DNA from 3 places in the Bacillus sp. AFS017336 genome. Region 3 is predicted to be linked to each of the others. Evidence: riboswitches for the same ligand, from Rfam matches in the RefSeq annotation. Region 3 holds a riboswitch; each other region holds the start of a gene.
The links. A riboswitch is a leader RNA that binds a small molecule or an ion and turns the genes downstream of it on or off. The one in region 3 is predicted to bind cobalamin.
Positions count from the first base shown of each region.

Region 1 (7,222 bases), on a different contig from region 3:
TTATACATAGTAGGTGATGAAATGGCAGTAAAACAACAATTTATTAAAAAAGAATTTTATAAATCATATTTAAATGAAAATCATAACGAAAATCATCCGATTGCGGTTTTAGCAGACCTTTACAGAGAGCAAGATGAAGAGATGGATCTTTCTTCGATCCGATTTGCACAAGGTGAAGTTTATTTTGAAAATAAAGATTTTGAATCTGCAGTTTTCAAATGGGAAAAGGTTGGAAACCAGTTAAGTGATTGGGCAAAGAAAAATATAGCTGATTCTTATTATGAGATTGGTTCATATGAAACAGCAGAGAAACTTTATAAAGAAGTTAAAACAGAAAGTAGAACTTTAACATCTGAGATCTACCTACAATTATTTTCACTTTATATTGATGTTGCGAAATATGAGGAAGCAGATCGTATAATTAAAGAAGCAGTGAAATATGATCCTGATTATCCTAATGTAACAAAAATTGCTCGTAATTTTTATGAGAAAAACCACGATTGGAACAGTGCTGTAGCATTAGCTTCAGACGAATCAATCCGAACAGAAGATTTAAAATGGTTTATCATTTTGAAGGAATATATCATAAATGGTGTAACAAGAGAAATGGCACCAAGTTATTTCGTGCAAACTTTACTTTCATTAAGTAAAGTAAATCTAGAGCATTTTGAATTAATGGTAGAAGCATTATGGAACAGTTATCGTGAACAATCAGTTTATGTAAATTGGTTACAAACATTTAACGATATGTTATTCCAAATCAACGTTGAAACAGGTGTTAAATGGAATCGTTTGCCTTTAATTTATACAATGACTTACGAGGCATTAGTTGAAGGTGAATATTTTGTAGCACAGCTTGAAGAGATGATGCCAAGTTTCTTAACAAATTGGTTGCGCATTACTGATTTGAAAGGTGCGGTTTTAGCAACAACTGCAACTTTAGCATGGGATCGTATATTCCCGGGTCGTATCGATCAGCAAATAGTTGTTGATGCAGAGAAAGCATTTGAACAACTTATGCAAACACCTGATTGCTTTGAAATTGGAAAAGAGTTATTTGAAAACATTCTACAATGGTCTGTTATTAATGAAATTGAAGTTGGCGACAGCTTTGAATGGTGGACAAACAAATTAACTCAATTTGAAAATACAACTATGCTAGTAGCAGGAACAGCTGGAAACGGAAAATCTTCATTTGTTAACTCACTTTTAGGTGAGAAGATGATGGGATCTTCTACGACAATGCCTGTATTATTTGAGCAAAATAATGAGTCAGAAATAATTGTATTCTCGAACGAAGGAAATACGCAGCTTGCTGAATACTCTGATTTTTATGATTTAACAACAGTTGAAAATAATCTGTTAAAAGGTGATGAACTAGTTTACTATAAATTGCCAAATTCATTTTTAGAAAAACATAACCTTTCAATAATTGACACTCCAGGAATTGATGGAGACACAATTAATACAAAAGCATTATTACAATCTGTTAAATTAGCAGATCGACTTGTATTTGTACTAAATGCTACTGCACCTTATACAGAGAATGAACGTAAATTACTAATTACTATTCAAAAAGAACTACCAACTCTGCCGATTCACTTTATTTTAAATAAAATGGATTCGATTTATAGTAAAGAAGAGATTGAACGAGTTCGTAATGAAATACAATCAAAAATTACGGTAGACTTCCCAGGTGCTAAAGTATTACCATACTCATCTATTTATAATAATCAAGATCAGTTTAAAGACTTAGAACTATTTATTGAGAAGAATGTGCTATCAACTGAGGCTAATTCAAAGCAAACTGAGAAATTATTATTAGCAATTCGAAAACTAATCAATTTCCTACTTGAAAAACGAGTTGAAAAAGAAGACGAGTTACGTGCAACTGTTGAATGGAATGAAGTTCTTGATGAAAAGTTAAACGGTTTATTACATTCTTTAAAAGATAAAGAAATGGAACATTTAAATACAATTAAAAACTCATATCGTGAGCTAAAAGACGAATTAAAATATGACTTAAAATTAAGTGTTCCTGGCCTTTTAAAGGAATGTAAAGATTTAATTAAAGAAGATAGTGATTTCAGTACTATTCTTGAAACTGTAAATGAAGAGATGAATCAACGAATTGGTGAGTATGTCAGAGCGACTACTTTACCAAAATTAAATGAAGCACTTCAAAATTGGATTAAAGAATCTGGTGTATTACTAGAAGGTACTCAAAGCTATTTAGCAGAAATGAGTAATTCTTTAAATGAGTATATTGGAAATGAATATTTAAGCCTTGAGTGTGACTTTAAAGTATTAGATGACTGGCGCCGTGATGCAGATCGAATGACTAGTATGACTCAATTAGATGAGATGAATATATTATTAAACTCATCACCATCTCAATTTATTTTAAAGAGCTCAGGAATCTTATTAGGTTTATTACCTCAAAATAAATCGAAGCTTGTTGCTCAATACCAAAAATATGTTGATAATGTAAACTACGATGATGTTACATCTGACCTATCAACTAAGTTTTTCCTACAATTTGAAATGTTTGAAAAGACTTTACCAAGAGATTTAGCTATGTTCTTAAATGCTCCATTTGAGCAAATTCATGAGCTAGTTGATGAAATAAGATTAGCAATTTCTAACTATAACCGTACTTTAGATGACATGAAATCAAATCCAAGTATTTACTTTGATCCGATTACATTCTTCACAGTGCGTTTAAGACAATTAGAGTTTTTAACATTACGTAAATAATAAAAGAGTGTGCCAATATCAAAATGGCACACTCTTTTTTCAAGTTATTAAATCAATAATAAAGACAATTATTCTTCCGCAACTTCTTCATAAGGAATATGTACAACAATTGTTTGATAGCCCTCTTTAATTTTCACATAGCCACCCCAAGGGATTTGAAGGATTAAAAAGGCTCCTTTTGAATCAATTGAAAAGTGTGCAATTTTTTCATGTTCTTCATCAAGTAAAAGAACTTCTCTCTCATTTCCTACAGTTCGAATACCAGCGTGGCAATGAATTTGTATTTTCCAATTACCTAGTCTACTTAATAAGAGATGACTCATATAATAGTTCTCCTTCTATAAGTTGTTTTTTAAACTAACTTATTAAACTGATTAGTAAAATAGATACTTATATTGAGAAATGGTAAAAGGTTTATTCTATCTAACTAAATTCTATTCTTAAGAATGCTATCTTAAAACTATTTAGGTATGTTTTATAATTGATATTTTTTTATGGCTTTCCGCGTTATAAAATAACCAACTGCAATGATCGCAAACCAAATAATAATCATAAGAGAATTACCAATCAAGAAAACTGTCGTATTTTTAAATCCACTTACGATTGCATCAACATTTTGTTTAAATGTTACACCAATCCGGTCTCCAATCGTTTTTGGAGGAGTTGTATCAGTAATCGATGAAACTTCATTAATAAAAAGATTGATTGTACTGTAGTTTACAGCTGAATCATAACTTTTTAAAGTTGTTGTTAAACTTTCAATTTCGTATCTAACATCAGTTAATTGCTTTTCAATTTCTAAAATGTCTTTTAAAGAGCCAGCTTTTTTTAATAAATTCAATAAACGGTCTTCTTGAATTTTTAATGATTTCATACGCGTTTCTGTGTCAAAGTATTGATTGGATATATCATCAGTTGAAACAGTTTTTGAAATTACGTTTCCAATCTTATTTAAATTATTTAGAAATTCATTTAAATTTGTTGATGGAACCCTTACTGTATAATTTGCAGTTCTTGATGGTGATTGCTCAGAGTTGTTACTAGAGTACTTTTCCAATATGGATGTTCCGCTAATATGATTCGATTCGATATAGCCGCTCGAACTACTAACTGATTTTTCAAGAGCTGAAATGGTTTTATCAAATTTCTTTGTTTCGAGCTGTAATTCAGCTGTTTTTACTAATTTGCGATTACTAGCTTCAAGTTGTTCGAAAGGTTGCTTTTTTTGATCTTTGACCGAAGCATCAGTGTTATTTACAAAGCCCCTCTGATCTTGTTTTAACGATTTTGATGACATACTACTTATTTCTTTTTTTGAGTCAGGATTTGAACATGCAGAAACGAATAAACATACAAGTAGTATTAAAAATAAGTTTTTAAAAAAACGACGATAAATTAACATGAATTTAATCACCTCATATGTAGGTCGAATTTAAGGGTTGGAAAGATCCGTAATTAGTTTGGTTAGTTGTTTAATTTTTGTTTGTATTCCTTCCCTTTATTTCCTAATCTTTCATCAAACATTCGATTGCGATAGTAATTATTTTTTAGTTGCAGATTTTATATTTGTTAAAAATTTCTAATTTAACCTACTATACCATAAATAGAAGTAAGGGAAAGTGTGGTATTTAAACCAATTTTTGAACATTTTAAGTATATTTTTTAGTATGAAAAACCACATGCAAATCTATGGTGAGTTACTTTTATTTAATAGAAAAGTTATTAAGATATAATGAATGAATATTATTATTTTTGGAAAAGAAATAAATATTTTGACTATTTTTGTATTTTATGACAAAATAATGAAAACTAAATAGTAGGGAATAGGTGTAAATGAAATTCTTATTAATTCATTTACTTAAAAGGGAAGATTGGTGAAATTCCAACGCGGTCCCGCCACTGTAATAGATGAAAATTCTAAAGTCAGGAGACCTGCCTATTCTAACGACGCTGTTTGACCTACGAGAGATAGGGAGGTGCCTTTTGAAAGAAAGCTTAATTTAAAGTATTGTCATTATTTTATGTTTTCCAACGATCTTAAGGCATTTTTATCTTTTTTGAGATGAAAATGCTTTTTATTTTTTTAGGGGAATTTATGAAACTTCCAATTTTACATGCAAAAAACGATGGAAATTAAACATGTAAGACAGCAAAGTTGAAAGAATTGATGAAATTGGGTAAAGCCTGAATTTGAAATAAAGACTCGCCATGAGACAAAAAAAGATGAATTTTAACTTTGGTAAAATCAAAAAAATTAGAGAAATACATAATTCAATTAATTAAAAGTAGGGAGAAACCGATGAACAGTAGATACGTTAAAGAATCCAGAGTATTTGATAGTAGTAGAATATTTCCAACTGATTTAAATAACCATGGTACATTATTCGGTGGAAAGATGCTTGCAGCAATGGACTTAATTGCTTCTATTTCAGCAACAAAGCATTCGAGAATGGAATGTGTAACCGCATCGATGGATTCAGTCGAGTTTCTATGTCCAGTTCGCGAAAGTGATTGCATTTATTATGAATCATTTGTCATCTTAACAGGCTCAAGCTCAATGGAAGTATTTGTACGAGCTACTGCAGAAGACCTTCTTTCAGGTGAAAAAAGAGTGGCGGCAACATGTTTTGTAACTTTTGTTGCACTAAAAGATGGAAAACCTCATAAAGTAGTAGAGGCAATACCAGAAACTGAAGAAGAAATTAAATTACAGCAATTAGCATTTAAGCGTTTAGAAAGTCGCCAATTAAGAAAAAAACTAAGTAAGGAATTGGCATTAATTTGGAAAGAATAAAAGTAATGATTGAAATCATACTAAAAGTAAGCTAATATTAAATTAATATTTTTAAGGAGGCATCAAATTTAGACACTATGTACAATATCCGATAACTTTTAAAGCTAAAGAATTAATAGCAAAAAAGTACTCTGCCTGATAACAGAGAAATTGGATAAGTATGTCTATTTTTTGAGCCCATAATGAATATTAAGTAAATCCATTCAATTAAAAAAATGGTTTATTTAATAATAACTAAACTTTGTATATACTTTTTCGTATGTACTAGGCTTATTAAATTACATCCAATTTACACACAGGCAGATACTGCTTGTGTGTTTTTATTTTCTCTGGGCTAAAACAGAGGGATATTTTTAAATCGGATGGAGTGAAATATATGTTTATTATAAAAGCATCGAACATTGAAATAGAGTTAAACGGAATGACAATTTTTAAAAATGGAAATCTAGAACTAAAAGAAGGCGAACGAGTTGCTTTAATTGGTGAAAATGGAGTTGGGAAATCAACATTTATAAATGCAATTTTAGGAAATATTCCGCTTAATAAAGGGTTTTTGCAAATTCAATATTCAAAAGATGATATAGGTTGGCTTCTAACAGATGAAGAAGACCAGGAATTACTTACAGCAAGGGAAGTAATCGAATCATTTGATCAAGAACGTTATTTAATAAAGAAGAATTTAGAAAAGTTATCGCTTGACCTATCTAATGAAAAAAACATTGATAAATATAATGAATATTTAAGTAAGTATTTAGAATTAGATGGATATGACTTTGAAAATAAAATAGATCAAGTATTAAAGAAATTTCAATTACCGAAAGAGTTATGGAATATCCCGTTCAGTCATTTAAGTGGTGGACAAAAAACAAAAGTTAAATTAGCGAAAGTGATGATGAAACAACCTAAGCTATTAATTTTAGATGAACCAACAAATCATTTAGATACGGAGTCGATTCAATGGTTAACTGAGTGGTTAAAAAACTTTAAAGGTAGTGTGCTTTTTATATCACATGAACGACAATTCATTGATGATGTTGCGCTCGTTACAGTTGAATTAACGCATGCTGGCACATTTAAGTATAATGGTGGCTATTCAGCGTATAAAATTCAAAAAGAACATGAGCGAAAAACCCAGCAAGCTCAATATGAAAAACAAGAAGCGGAAAAGAAAAAGTTAATCGAAACGATCAATCAATATAAACAATGGTTTACAAGCTCGCATAATGCAGCGAGTGAACGTGATCCTTTTGCCAAGAAACAAGCTGCAAAAAACGCATTAAGATTTAAATCTAAGGAAAAGGATTTAGAACGATTAGAGAAAAGAAAAGTAGAGAAACCGAAAGAAGTTAAGACAATTGCAGCTAGCTTTGAAAATGAAACGTTCACTGCAAAGCAAATGATTACCTTTGAAAAAGTAGATTTCTCATACGCTGAAAAATCATTATTTAGCCAAGTTGACTTTCTGTTAGGTCGAGAAGATCGATTAGCTGTAATAGGTAAAAATGGTTCTGGAAAATCTACATTTTTAAAATTATTAACGGGATTATTGATTCCAAGTAATGGGTCCGTACGACATAACCCACAATTAAAAATAGGTTATTTTATGCAAGAGCTTGAAGCGTTAAATGAAGATTCTACGATTTTAAATGAAATTTTATCTCTTCCAAATAT
Region 1 is NZ_NUCO01000034.1:49,316-56,537, forward strand. Features, by position in the region: gene CN601_RS19465 (dynamin family protein) at 22-2,757, shown strand; gene CN601_RS19470 (hypothetical protein) at 2,826-3,080, opposite strand; gene CN601_RS19475 (DUF4349 domain-containing protein) at 3,233-4,159, opposite strand; cobalamin riboswitch at 4,566-4,711, shown strand; gene CN601_RS19480 (acyl-CoA thioesterase) at 5,057-5,551, shown strand; gene abc-f (ribosomal protection-like ABC-F family protein) at 5,928-7,222, shown strand, end outside.
Region 1: it holds a riboswitch for cobalamin, as region 3 does, so the genes downstream of both, CN601_RS19480 (acyl-CoA thioesterase) here and CN601_RS15295 (Ig-like domain-containing protein) in region 3, are expected to answer to the same signal.

Region 2 (7,222 bases), on a different contig from region 3:
CTACTTTATTCATTGTCATGGCACTACCGAAAATATAGACAAAAGCGAGCATAAGCATAATCGGCATGAGGATCGTTGTAATAATTGTATCAATACTTCGAAGTGAATGTTTCATCACTCGACTGCACATTGTAAACGTATCGCTGAAAAAATGATTTCCATTCATTGCTATTCCCCTCTCTTTCCAGTAACAACTAGGAAAATTTCCTCAAGTGTTGGCTGTTTTTCCACGTATTCTACTTTTTTAGGCGGAAGAATTGCTTTTAATTCATCCAGCGTACCTTCTACAAGAATTTTGCCCTCATGTAAAATGGCAATTCGGTCAGCTAGTTGTTCGGCTTCTTCTAAATATTGTGTAGTAAGAAATACAGTAATACCCGCTTTTGCCATATCACGAATCACTTCCCACAAAGCTAATCGTGCTTCCGGGTCAAGTCCAACTGAAGGCTCATCAAGAAAAACAAGTTCCGGTGACCCAAGTACTGTCATTGCTAAATCCAATCGTCTTTTCATACCGCCAGAATAAGTAGCAAGAGCTCGATCACCAGCTTCAATTAAATCAAAACGGCGTAGACTTTCCTCCACAGCTTTTTTTCGATCAGGCAAGTGGCGGAGTTTTGCTACTAGGTCGAGATTTTCACGCCCTGTCAAAATATCATCTACTGCAACGTTTTGTCCGGTTAGACTAATTTTCTCACGTACTTGCCCTGGATTTGTTTGAATATTCGAACTACAAACTTCAATTTCCCCCATATCCGCTTGTATTAATGTGCTCAAGATTTTAATAATAGTCGTTTTCCCAGCACCATTGGAGCCCAGTAAAGCGAAAACACTGCCTCTTTTCACCTCAAAATCTACGCCTTTTAGCACCTCTATATTTTTATAGGATTTTTTTAATCCCTTCACTGAGATTGCAGTATTACTCATAATCATTTCCCTCCCATATATAAAGCTGAAGGCGCGCGCTCTAAGCGTAAGTTGCGCCTGCAGCTGGATTTATCTAAACAGACATACAAATATGACTTATGCTGTACTTATTTGTTAAATATTAACTGATGATTTTATTTTTTCTTACCCAATCGATCTAGAATGCTTTTGTTCAAATTATTACGTAATTTATCATCCCATCTTTTCGCTTGATCGGTAAGTTCATTAGCAAATGCTGTAACGTCTTCACCTGTTACTTCTAATACGTCCTTACCATCTGATGCACCTGCTTCAAATAAATCAATGAGATCATACTGGATTCTCAACATATCCATCCCGCTTCCAGAAGCAAAACTCCACATATAGTTGCAGATTTTTTTATAGGCTTCTTGGTAATCGGCTGGCAATGCATCTACTCGTGCCATCATTTCTTTGTATTCTTTTTTATCATCGAGTATCTTTTTGAAGAAATTCACCATGGTTTTTAGCCCCCTACTTTTATTTTTTATTCGTCCATATCTTTACTTGCTGTTCGACTCTACTCTCAATATCTTTTTCCAACTCTACTTTACCTCCGAAAAAACCTGCCGATTCTCCACCTAGTTTAGAGAGAGCCATCAATTCGTCGGCAAATGCCGCTACGTCTTCACCAGTTACATCCAACACATGCTTTCCTTCTGCTGAACTAGCCTCAAATAGTTCATATAGATTGATGATTTCTTCACCAAAACCATAACCGAAATTCCACATGTACTTTTGAATCTTTTTGAACACAAATGCGTAATCTTTTGGTAGAGAATTTACCTTTTTCATAAATGCTTTATATTCTTTTTTGCTTTCTATATCGCCAATGATTAACTCAATAAATTTTTTCATACTATCGCTCCCCCTTTAGGATATTGATTTTTGATGAAACAAAATTCCATCTTTTCCAAAATTGTTGTAATTCCTCACGCCCTGCTTCGTTTAATGAATAAAACTTACGAGGCGGTCCCATTTCAGATCGTTTTTTCTCGATATTTACCAGCTCTTTCTTTTCCAGTCGGATTAAAATGGTGTAGACTGTACCTTCGACAACTTCAGTGAATCCTAAGTCATTAAGAAGACGAGTAATTTCGTAGCCGTAAGTATCACCGCGACTGATGATTTCAAGTACACAACCTTCCAATGAACCTTTGAGCATTTCTGTTAAATTTTCCATAGCGTACACCTCCTTTTTACTTTCGTTAAATAAGTTTTAGGTCTATTAATTTAAACGGCAATTAACTGCGGAGAAAACCACCTTTTTACTAATTAGTGATACAAATATTCAGTAATACTTAGTACCGGACAATAGAAAAACTAAATAGCCTATAGATCATTGATTTCACTGTTCATTTTATTTGAACTCTTTTTCAGCTATCTGGTGCGACTGATACTCCGTATTACTTAGTAATAGTATATAGTATTACTAAGTAGAAGAAATGTGAACCCTTTTTTAAAAAAAATTTAACTATTTAGTATTACTGGTATTCAGTATTGCTAAGTACAGGTACATTGTATCACCGAGTAGTCGGATTGTAAAGTTGATCAAAAAAATTTTTAGTTAAGAACTAGATCAAAATAAAATTACTTAGACCACTGAATCTAACCGTGTTCTGGATTGCTTCTAATGTATTATCTATCTATACAAAATATACATTCCCTCTTTTTTAAACCTTTCTGTAGCGAACATTTTTTATTTTATTTTGACAGACTTTGTTTATCATGCTATCATGACAATTAATTCAAAACATTATAAATTATTAAACTCTTATTGAGAGTGGCGGAGGGACTGGCCCGATGATGCCCGGCAACCATTCAACGTTTTTTGTTGAAAAGGTGCTAATTCCTGCAAAGCAAATTGCTTTGGAAAATAAGAGAGGATTCCATAAATTTTGTAGCCCTCTCTCTTTTAAAAGCAGAGAGGGCTTTTGTCGTTTTGAAGGATTGTTAGATTTCATCTTTAATATTTCTTAATAAAAATTTCATAAAAATGCATAAGGTGCTGTTAAGAATTATTTCCACAGCTTAAAAGGGAAGTCGGTTAGAATCCGACACGGTCCCGCCACTGTATTGGGGAGCGACTTATCAATCTACCACTGTTTCATACTGAAATGGGAAGGGATAAGAAGCGTTTGATCCTAAGTCAGGAGACCTGCCTATTGTATGCGCTTGTACCTACGGATGTATAGGGGGGAGTGAGGAATACGTGATTTGGGATCAGCAATGTCTCAACTCTAGTTAGTTATGCGTATGAGTCTCTCTTTTCTATTTGAAAAGGGAGACTTTTTTGTTGGGAAAAAATACAAAAGCAATCATATAAGGAGTGTATTAGAATGGGAAACAGTGTAAAAAGTTCAAATTTAGGTTATCCAAGAATTGGTGAAAAGCGTGAATGGAAAAAAGCACTTGAACAATTTTGGGCAGGTAAACTAGAAAAAGAAGATTTTTTAAAGCAAATTGAAGCGATTCGTTTGCAGCATCTTCAAAAGCAAAAAAATCAAGGTATTGACTTAATTCCAGTAGGTGATTTTAGCTTGTATGACCATGTTCTCGACACAGCTGTTATGTTCGGTCTCGTACCTAAGCGCTTTGAATATGCTGGAGGAAAAGTATCACTTGAAACTTATTTTGAAATAGCACGCGGTTCAAAAAATGCTGTTGCATCTGAAATGACAAAATGGTTTAACACAAACTATCACTATATTGTTCCAGAATTGGGAGAAGTAACACCTACTCTTGTCGATAACCGTCCACTACAATTTTATAAAGAGGCTAAACAAAAGCTTGGTATTGAAGGGAAACCAGTTATCTTGGGGCCAGTAACATTTGTAAAACTGTCTAAAGGATATAAAGAAACTGAGTTTAAAACGATTGTAAATCAATTTGTACCACTTTATGTCGATCTATTACGAGAATTACAAACAGAAGGTGTGGAGTGGGTTCAAATAGATGAACCAATCTTATCTACATCTATTTCAAAAGAAGAAGTGGCATTATTTAACGATATATATGAAGCATTGCATAAAGCAGCACCTAATGTGAATGTGATACTTCAAACTTATTTTGAGAGCGTTGATTTCTATGAAGAAGTAGTTTCACTCCCTGTTCAAGGAATTGGTCTTGATTTTATTTATGATAATGGGCGAAACCTTGCTGCAATTAAAAAATATGGTTTCCCAAAAGATAAAGTACTTGCTGCTGGAGTGATTGACGGACGTAACATATGGCGTGCAAATCTTGATCATAAATATGCCCTTCTTGAAGAAATTACTGAGTTTGTTTCAAAAGACCAGCTTATTGTACAACCTTCATCAAGCTTATTACATTCTCCTGTAACAGCGAAAAATGAAAGTACAATTGATGATGTGCTAAAGGATGCGCTATCTTTTGCTGATGAAAAATTAAATGAAATTTTTGTATTAGCAAAAGGTTTACAAGATGGTAAAGCGTCGATTCAAGCAAAAATTGAAGCAAGCATAAATGCAATTCAAGCATTAAATGAATCATCCGTTCGAAACAATAAACAAGTTCAGAAGGCCATTCAAAACTTGCATACGTATAGTGTGGATCGTGAAGAATCCTATAAAGTTCGTCAAGCCATTCAAGAAAAGTCTTTCCAATTACCGCTTCTACCAACTACAACAATTGGTAGCTTCCCTCAAACACAAGAAGTAAGAGGTCAGCGTTCAAAATGGCGTAAAGGTGAATTAACGAATGCACAATATGAAGAGTATATTAATGCTGAAATCAAAAGATGGATTGCGATTCAAGAAGAACTTGGCTTAGATGTGTTTGTACATGGTGAATTTGAACGAACTGATATGGTTGAATATTTTGGTGAAAAATTAGCTGGATTCCAATTCACAAAATTTGGTTGGGTTCAATCATATGGCTCTCGTTGCGTAAAACCGCCACTTATTTATGGGGATGTGTCTTATTTAGATCCAATGACCGTTAAAGAATCCGTGTATGCCCAATCATTAACAACCAAGCCTGTTAAAGGCATGTTAACAGGTCCAATAACAATTTTAAACTGGTCATTTGTACGAGATGATATTTCACGTTACGATGTTGCAAATCAAATTGCACTTGCACTTAGAACAGAAGTTGAAACGCTCGAGAAAAACGGAATTCGTATGATTCAAGTCGATGAACCAGCAATTCGTGAAGGGCTACCATTAAAACGCGAAAACTGGGAAAGCTATCTGAACGTTGCTGTTTATGCATTTAAAATCGCAACAGCTTCTGTACAAAACGATACACAAATTCATACTCATATGTGCTACTCAAACTTCGAAGATATAATCGATGCAATTAATGCACTTGATGCTGACGTTATTTCGATTGAAACCTCTAGAAGCCACGGCGAGTTAATTTTTGCTTTTGAAGAAAATACATACGATAAAGGTATTGGCCTTGGTGTATATGATATTCATAGTCCGCGTGTCCCAAAGGTTGAAGAGCTCACAAGAAATATTGATCGTGCCCTTCAAGTAATCAATCCGAAGCTGTTCTGGATTAATCCTGATTGCGGTTTGAAAACGCGAGGTATTGATGAAACGGTTTCAGCATTAAAGGTGATGGTTGAAGCAGCTGAGCAAGCGAGAGAAAAGTTGTTTGTGAAAGAGTAATTAGTAGCTGGTTCAATAATGTCTATCAGAAAATTTAGAAATAAGAAAACCACTGACTTGTTTTCAGTGGTTTTCTACTATTGTAAGTGTTTGTAAATATTCATAGGAATGCTGTCAGGGTAAAAATCTTTATTCAAAATCTGCCGATAAAGTTGTTTCTTTCGCTTCTTCAAAGTTTTGAAGTAGATTTTGATATTTATGATTAGCCACTTGATAAGCCATTATTTCTAACAAAAGTCTAAGTAGTGGCGTTTTCGATTCAACAATATTAATAATCGCTTCAGCTGCTTTTTCAGGATTACCAGAAAAATTGGCATAAAAAGAATAAAGAGCACCTAAGTATTCAGGTGCTCTAAAACATACGTAAATATTCATTTAAATTATCTTCTACACATTCCATAACAAGTCTCACAAATTTATTAGTTTCACCTTTCATACTAGCCAATTCTAAAGCTTCGTAGTATTGAATTCGTTTAACTGGATCAGCTTTTATAATTGCTGGCGGGTAACCGTGTTGCATTAAAATAAAATTCATTAATAATCTGGCTGTTCTTCCATTTCCATCAGAAAACGGATGAATATAAACGAATTTGAAATGAAATAATGCTGCTAACTCAACAGGATGTAGTACATCTTTGTTCTTATTATACCAATTTAATAGATTATCCATTTCTTCTTGAACAAATGGATGCTCCAATGGTTGATGCTTACTACCAGAGATTCGTACATTTATCTCTCTATACTTACCAGCGTTGTCACCGTCTATATTTTTCAAGACAAGACTATGTATATTTTTAATCGTGTTATGATATAACTCTTCTTTACTTTCTACAATTTGCTCGACATATTTAATTGCTTCAACATGGTTAATTGCTTCGAAGTGTTCTTTTAATCGTTTTCCACCGATTGTTAATCCCTCTTCAATTACGATCTTCGTTTCTAATAATGTTAGTGTATTTCCTTCAATAGCATTCGAATTGAATGTCCATTCAATTAAATACACATCTCTCATGTTTTTTAGTACAGCTGCTGGGATTGGTCTCTTACTATCTAACTGATGCTTTAACTCATCTATTAATTGAAAGTCACTCACCATACATTCACCTACTCCCATGAAAATTCTAATATGTTCATTTTAGCATAAAAGTTCGAAACTACACCCATTCTTTTTATCATAATTACCTTAATTAATAAAACAGGTCAACCAAAAGTTTCCCTTGAATTGTGTATGTGTGCACAATTGATTCCTTAACTACAGGTGTAGTTTCGCTAAATACTCGACATCACCGTGAAAACTTCCTTTATATTTTCTACAACTAGCCTAATTAAAACTTATTTCACCTTCATTGCTCGCTGCATCGTAAATTTCTTTTCAACCTTTTTACCAACAAACCATAATAAAAATATAGCTACCAAAACTAGAATTGACTCAAGAGGTTCTTTGAAGAAATCATCTAAATCTTGACCAACAAAACTAATGAGCAACAATGCAACAAGTTTCCCCATTGCAAATCCAAATATATAGATACGAGGTCTGATTTTAGACATGGATGCAAAAATATTCGTTATGAAAGATGGACAAAACGGGATGCAAAACCAGAGAAACACTGGACCAAATCCGCTGTTATTTAACCAACTCA
Region 2 is NZ_NUCO01000010.1:112,568-119,789, forward strand. Features, by position in the region: gene CN601_RS04835 (ABC transporter permease) at 1-166, opposite strand, end outside; gene CN601_RS04840 (ABC transporter ATP-binding protein) at 169-927, opposite strand; gene CN601_RS04845 (DUF1048 domain-containing protein) at 1,062-1,406, opposite strand; gene CN601_RS04850 (DUF1048 domain-containing protein) at 1,426-1,803, opposite strand; gene CN601_RS04855 (PadR family transcriptional regulator) at 1,805-2,128, opposite strand; SAM riboswitch class I at 2,717-2,828, shown strand; cobalamin riboswitch at 2,932-3,125, shown strand; gene metE (5-methyltetrahydropteroyltriglutamate--homocysteine S-methyltransferase) at 3,285-5,582, shown strand; gene CN601_RS04865 (Rossmann-fold NAD(P)-binding domain-containing protein) at 5,712-5,957, opposite strand; gene CN601_RS04870 (Fic family protein) at 5,935-6,678, opposite strand; gene CN601_RS04875 (TVP38/TMEM64 family protein) at 6,915-7,222, opposite strand, start outside.
Region 2: it holds a riboswitch for cobalamin, as region 3 does, so the genes downstream of both, metE (5-methyltetrahydropteroyltriglutamate--homocysteine S-methyltransferase) here and CN601_RS15295 (Ig-like domain-containing protein) in region 3, are expected to answer to the same signal.

Region 3 (7,222 bases):
AACGGCTTCAACATTACTTTCAAAAAATATATATAAAGCAATTAAACCAGATACAAGTGAAGCGAAGTTAGCTGGACTTACTAGAATCTTAGTGCCAATCATCGCTTTAATCGCTTTATTATTTACTTTTTATGGTGGAAAAACAATGCTTTCTCTTTTATTAATGGCATATAGTTTCGTCTTACAATTATTCCCTGCCTTAATTGTAACGTTCTTAAAACGTAATCCAGTTACAAAAACAGGAGCAGTAGCGGGAATACTATCCGGATTAATTACAGTAGCATACGTAACAATTAAAAATACGAGCTTCGGTACATTATTCCCTCATGCACCTCAATTTTTAAAAGATTTAGATCCAGGGTTTATTGCATTTACGATTAATATCATCTTTATGTTTGGTGTAAGTGGAATTACATATTTAGTAAAAGTAAGACCACGAGTAGGTCAAAAAGCGATCAAGGAACAATGGTGAGCGTATGAAGATTATTTGTTTAGGTGATAGTCTTACAGAAGGTTTAGGGATAGCAAAAGTTAATGCATGGCCAGCTGTACTTCAAAACGAATTATCAGTCGAGATAATAAATAAAGGGATTTCAGGTGATACAAGCACTGGAATGCTATCACGATTCTACCATGATGTCGTATTAAACAATCCATCACATGTAATTATTTGCTCTGGTGGAAATGATCTATGGTGGAATGTTGATTTAAACTATATACTGTCAAACATTTATTCAATGGTCAAACAAGCTATACACAACAATATTCAACCTATTATAGCAATCCATCCACCAATTCATTTAGAAAATATCAATCACAAAGAAGTATGGGAACCGATTGCTGGCTTTGAAACATTTGTTTTAAAAGCCAAAGAGTTAGCCGAACGAATTGAGCAAATGATTGAAATAAATCATTTTAATCTAATTGATTTTCGAATTCCATTTCAACAGCATCAACAATTGAAGACTGAGTTTTTCGAAGGTACTGACGGAGTACATCCAAATGAACTTGGTCATATTGCTTTAGCGAAACAGGCATATCAAACAATGAAAGAGTTCTAAAAATACCAATAAAACGGATAGCAGTCTTTAGCTATCCGTTTTATTTTTTAATTAACCGTATCAATTGCTTTTAATTCATAATCCATATATGTACTCTCACTTTTCCATTCAATCTTCCTTATAACAGCAATACCAAAAGGCTTTTCATCATTCTTTCTAGTTACATTGATTGGTGTATCAATAGGAAACAAGTGGTATCCATTAAGCTCTAAAGAGAATGTATTATTTTCTTTTCTGATCGCTTTTTCATTCGTTACAATTACAAAATTAAATTCAAATGGCATACTCATATTTTGGAAACTCCTTAAATTGAAGATTTTTACTATTTAATATAGAAGAGATTAAAGACTTAAAAATATCTTAATATATTTTTGTTGTGAATACAAAAAAGAGATAGGTAGGAAGATGAAATTTCATAATTTAGAAACACTTATTTAATGTAAGGGAGACAGTGCGAGGTTTTATGAGTTACAAATTATGATGAATTAGCTAATTTAGTAACTCATGAACCGCTTATGAGTTAAAAATAATCAACAAATCGCTACTTTTCTAACTCATGAGCCTCTTATGAGTTAAAAATAATCAACAAGTCGCTACTTTTCTAACTCATGAGCCTCCTTATGAGTTAAAAATAATCAACAAGTCGCTACTTTTTTAACTCAAGACCCCCAATGAGTCAATAACTTTTACACATACAAATAAACGATTGGTCATTGATTCACTATGTCGACTATATAATAAAATAAACAGTATTTTTGGAGTTGTTCTTTGGAAGGGGCTGATGTTTATGCGAAGAAATAAAAATATGGCTCTCATTGCAATATTGTGGATATGCATGGTGATTTTTATTATTGTGAACGCGGTTCGTCATATTCGAATATATATGGTTTATAATTCAGGCTTAATGCCATTTATTGTTTGTGGAATGTTTCTTTTTGCCATTATTATTCTTTATGTGAGTGGATCGAAACAGCGGAGATAGAAGAGTAAATGAACCCATAATATTTAGGGTTCTTTTTTATTGTTAGCTCAGTTAAGCAGTTTGTAGATTTTCTTATGCAACTAAATTGAAGATTAGTTGAATAAGATAAGAAGTTTCAAAATATAACGAAATAAATTCCAAAATATGGTAATATCAATTAGTCAGTAATGAATTTTTAAGAGTTTTCTAATTGAAAAATATGGATTTTGGTGTCTAGAAAGCAGGTAATTTTCTTTGAATATAAAAGCTATCAAACTATCAATTTGTACAATGCTAATTTTCGTTTCGATGTTCTTATTGACTGCATGTGTTGGGGCAGGAACGATCGATGTAAAAGCACAAAAATATATTAAAGACAAATACGGTTTCGAAGTAGATGTTTTGGAAAAACCAAACATAAACGAAGGGAACATGGGAGATACCTATTTTAAAGTTAGAAAGAGAACGGGAAATAAGCTCACTTTTAACATCTACATAAAGGGGATGTTATTTACAAAAATTATTGGAGATGACTATGACATCCAATCTAAAACATTTGAAATGAAAAAGGCTTTTGAAAAATCGAATTCAGAAATTCTTAGTCGAGCCAAAGTAAAGTCAATCGAATTTAAAAGTGAAAATGATATGGAATCGTTTGATTACGCTGATACTGGAAATGTTATACAACATTTAAAAGTAAATGTTGTGAGTGCAAATGTTAAAAATTTATTTGATACTGAAAAAATGAATTCAATTTATGAAGTGCTTAAAAAATTTCAAGAGTTTAGCGATGTTTACAAGCCATTAGATGTGAAAGAAATTAGTATGAGCTATACAAATGATATAAATAAAAGAATAACTTTTGATATAGACAATGTACATTCGATTTATTCGATGTCTGATTTTGAACGTGAAAGCTCCACACCTTATGAACCGCCGAATATAACAAATTTTGCACAATACTCTTACTATATTGAAGAATCGGCACTTTTCAAGGATTTTGAAGGTGGGTTAAGGAGTCTTGGTTATGACTATTTGAATACAAATCAAATGCCAGTTTTCAATCAGGATCTTGATTTAGCTTTCGAGTCTGATGAATATAGTATTTTTGACATTCAACTAAAAGGTAATATAGACGATGTAGATCAGGTCTATCAGTTACTCCAATTTTTAACGAGTGCCAAACTTGAAGTTTATAATGTTAGAATTTTTTCTTTAGATAATAAATATCCGGAGGACTATATGAATTTAATTTCCTTTCATATTCCAGATGGGGTATCGAAAGAAATCGTAAAACAAGCTTTTAAAGAAAGAGAAGAATATATCAAGGAATTAGATTGAAATTTAATCTTATGAGTAATTTAGTGAAGCCTCTAATAATCATTAGAATAAAACGTTGCACAAAGTTATCGGTATTAATAAAAGAGTTCCTAAGGTTGTCTAATTGGACAACCTCTTTTTTTAATTCAAAAATCAACATTTTAATTTAACAGAAAAAAATAGGGAACAATTTAGAAAAATTAAAAATTAATTTGTACAGTATTAAACCATTTGTTAAAATGAAGACAGTATATGGTTGCAGTTTGCATTAATAGGGAATTTGGTGAAAAACCAAAACAGCTCACATCTACTGTAAGAAGCTACGAAACATTCGAGTGCGATTGCACGTTAATCACTGGGAAACTGGGAAGATGAATGGAGTAGGCTAGAAGCTTTAAGTCAGGAGACCTGCCATTTGCATTTTACAAGTCTTTCGGTGAGGGAAGTTTTGTTATCAGAAAAATTCTGTTCTTATGCGAAAGCCGTATAAGAGCGCTGTGACGCGCATTTTTTAGTATGCTGTTGGAGCAGTTTAATTTTTGGATAACTATGAGTCCTGCCAAATAAGGCAGGGCTCTTTTTTTGCACATGAAGAATGTATAAATTGGCAGCGGAGAGGAAAAGTCGACGTGGTTGCCAATTTTAATTTCTATGTATAAGTGCAACTTAAGCCTCTATCTTCGCCTAAAGACTCGCCATAATTGGCGGGTTTTCTTTATTGGCAATGAAGAATTTTTGTCACTAAAAGACACCGGAAAATCAAGCAAAATAAGGGAGGAAGAATTTGAGTTTATTAGAAAGATAGGTTTTTAGAAATGAAAGAAAGGACGCGTTTAAATGAAAAGAATATTAGGATTATTATTAGCAGTTTTATTAGTTTTTTCAATTACAATTCCAACGAAATCTGTACCGGTTCACGCAGATAGTCCAATTGGCTATGTGACGATGTCAGTTGAGGCAAATACTTTAGGTGCGGGGTTAATTCGTCAACCAGTTAAAGTTCCTTTTTATGAAGGGGAAAGTTATGCAAAAGTTCTTGACCGATTTTTAAGCGGGACAAGTAATTATGATAGTTACGGATCGGTTAATTCAGGATTCTATTTGTCAAAAGTTAAACTTGAAAATGGAAATATTTCTGTAAATGTTCCGACAGTCATAAAAGATGCAATGAATTTAAGTAATGAAGAAATTATTGCTAACGGCGCTCAAAAAACGGGCTATTTAGGGGAATTTGACTACTATAATATGTCCGGTTGGATGTATGCAGTTAATAATGAGTTTCCAAATGTTGGGGCATCTGATAAATTCCCGAAAGATGGGGATGTTTGTAGATGGCAATTTACACTTTATGGATACGGCTCAGATTTAGGACAAGATAATTCAAGTTTTGGTGGGGATAAAGCACTTTATACACCAGCAAATAAAGATTCTTTATTAAAAAAAGTAGCTGAAGTAAATTCAGCACCTAACAAAGATGCGTTATTAGCGAAGGAATCTATTCGAACTGCATATGATCAAGCAAATACAGCACTTATTAATTTAACAGTTGATCAATCTACTGTTAATACTGCACTGACTACTTTAAATGATGCTTTAAATAATGTTGATATAAGCACGCAATTAAATGATTCACTAGGCTATATATTGACTAAAGTTCCTAATCCAAGTTTTGGTACGGGTTCAGGTGAATGGTCAGTATTGTCATTAGCAAGAGGTAACTATAATGTACCTGATCAATATTTTGTTAATTACTACAATCGTATTGTCGATACAGTGAAGTCAGCAAACGGCGTTTTATCTACATCAAAGAATACGGAATATGCGAGATTAATATTAGCTCTTAGTGCATTAGGAAAAGATTCTACTGATGTAGGTGGTTATAACTTACTAACTCCACTTGCTGATTATGATAAAACAGTTAGTCAAGGGATTAACGGAGGGATATTCGCCTTAATAGCATTCGATTCAAATAATTATCAAATACCAACAATTGCAGATTCTACTAAACAAGCAACAAGGGAAAAATACGTTAATTATATATTAAGTAAAGAAGTAAAGAAGGGTACTGATCAAGCAGGAGGGTTTGCTTTATTTGGCACAACGCCAGATCCTGACATTACATCAATGGCATTACAGGCATTAGCTCCATATCAATCTATGCCAGAGGTAAATGCAGCAATTAATCGAGCATTAAAAGCGATCTCTACTATTCAAAAAGCGGATGGTGGATTTACTGCATTTGGTTCAACTTCTAGCGAAAGTATTTCACAAGTTATCGTAGCTTTAACAGCAGTAGGTGTAAATCCAGCAACAGACAGTCGATTTGTAAAAGAAAATGGAAATTTAGTGACCGCATTACTAAGATTTTATGTTAATGGCGGAGGATTCAAGCATGTTTTAACGGGGAATGTGGATGGAATGGCTACAGATCAAGCGACATATGCCCTTGTATCTTATGACAGATTTCTTAAAGGAAAAAATAGTCTTTATAACATGACAGATGCTTCGGTAACCATAGTTACAAATCAAATAAATGCATTACCTACAACAATTACAATTTCAAATGAATCAGAGATTGCTAAAGCAAGAACGGCTTATGAAGGTTTAACTGCAGCGCAACAGGGATTACTATCATCAGCGGTATTAGATAAATTAGTTGCAGCAGAATCAGAAATTACTAGATTAAAAGAAGAAGCAGTACTAGTTGTTTCAGTAATTAATAAAATTAATGAATTACCAGCATCAATTACTTTATCAGATGAAACAGCAGTAGTGTCAGCTCGTGAAGCATACGATGGTTTAACACAAGCTCAAAAAGAAAAAGTATCAGAAACTGTATTAAATAAATTAGTTTCGGCGGAAGCAGAAATTAGTAGTTTAAAAGACGAGGCTTCATTAATAGACTCGGTTATAGTCAAAATAAACGCCCTACCGACAACTATTTCTTTAGCAGATGAAGCAACGGTAGTTTCAGCTCGTGAGGCATATGATGGGTTGACGCAAGCTCAAAAAGAAAAAGTAACGGAAACTGTATTAGAAAAATTAGTTGCAGCAGAATCAGAAATTAAAAGTTTAAAAGACGAAGCTTCATTAATAGACTCAGTTGTTAACAAAATAAATGCTTTACCGACATCTATTACGCTATCAGATGAAACTGCAGTAGTATCAGCTCGTGAGGCATACAATGGGCTTACTCTTGTTCAAAAAGGGAAAGTATCAACAACTGTATTAAATAAATTAGTAGCAGCAGAAAATAAAATAATTGTCTTAAAAGATCAAGTAAAAGCAGATGCGGTTCAAAATAAAATCAATGGATTACCTTCACAAATCAAGTTAGCTAATGAATCTGCAGTAATTGCAGCTAGAAAAGACTATAACGCTTTAACAACTGCTCAAAAGAACTTAGTTACGTCTACTGTACTAAATAAGCTTGTATTAGCTGAAAAAACAATTGTGAATATAAAAAATGCCGCAAAAGTTGCGAAAGATAAAATTGCTGCATTACCAACTACATCACAAGTTAGATTAACTAGTGAATCGGCAATTAAGTCAGCACGAGCAGCTTATAATTCTTTAGATTCAAGTCAAAAATCGCTAGTAGGCAGTATTACTAGACTTACTTCAGCTGAGTCTAGGCTAGCAGTAATAAAAGCAGATAAAACATTACCAACTATAAAAGGAATTTCGAATAATGCCTATTATAGAACGAAAAAAACAATTCAAATCAGTGATAATGTTGGGCTGTTAAATGTAAAACTTACATTCAATGGTAAGTCATACACTTATTATTCAGGAAAAGTTTTTGCAGCATCTGGTAAGTACAATATTATTGCAACTGATTTAAAAGGGAACAAACGAAGCATCGTCTTCTATATTGATA
Region 3 is NZ_NUCO01000024.1:204,016-211,237, reverse strand. Features, by position in the region: gene CN601_RS15320 (sodium:solute symporter family protein) at 1-472, shown strand, start outside; gene CN601_RS15315 (GDSL-type esterase/lipase family protein) at 477-1,061, shown strand; gene CN601_RS15310 (DUF2584 family protein) at 1,109-1,351, opposite strand; gene CN601_RS15305 (hypothetical protein) at 1,849-2,043, shown strand; gene CN601_RS15300 (hypothetical protein) at 2,278-3,363, shown strand; cobalamin riboswitch at 3,579-3,772, shown strand; gene CN601_RS15295 (Ig-like domain-containing protein) at 4,180-7,222, shown strand, end outside.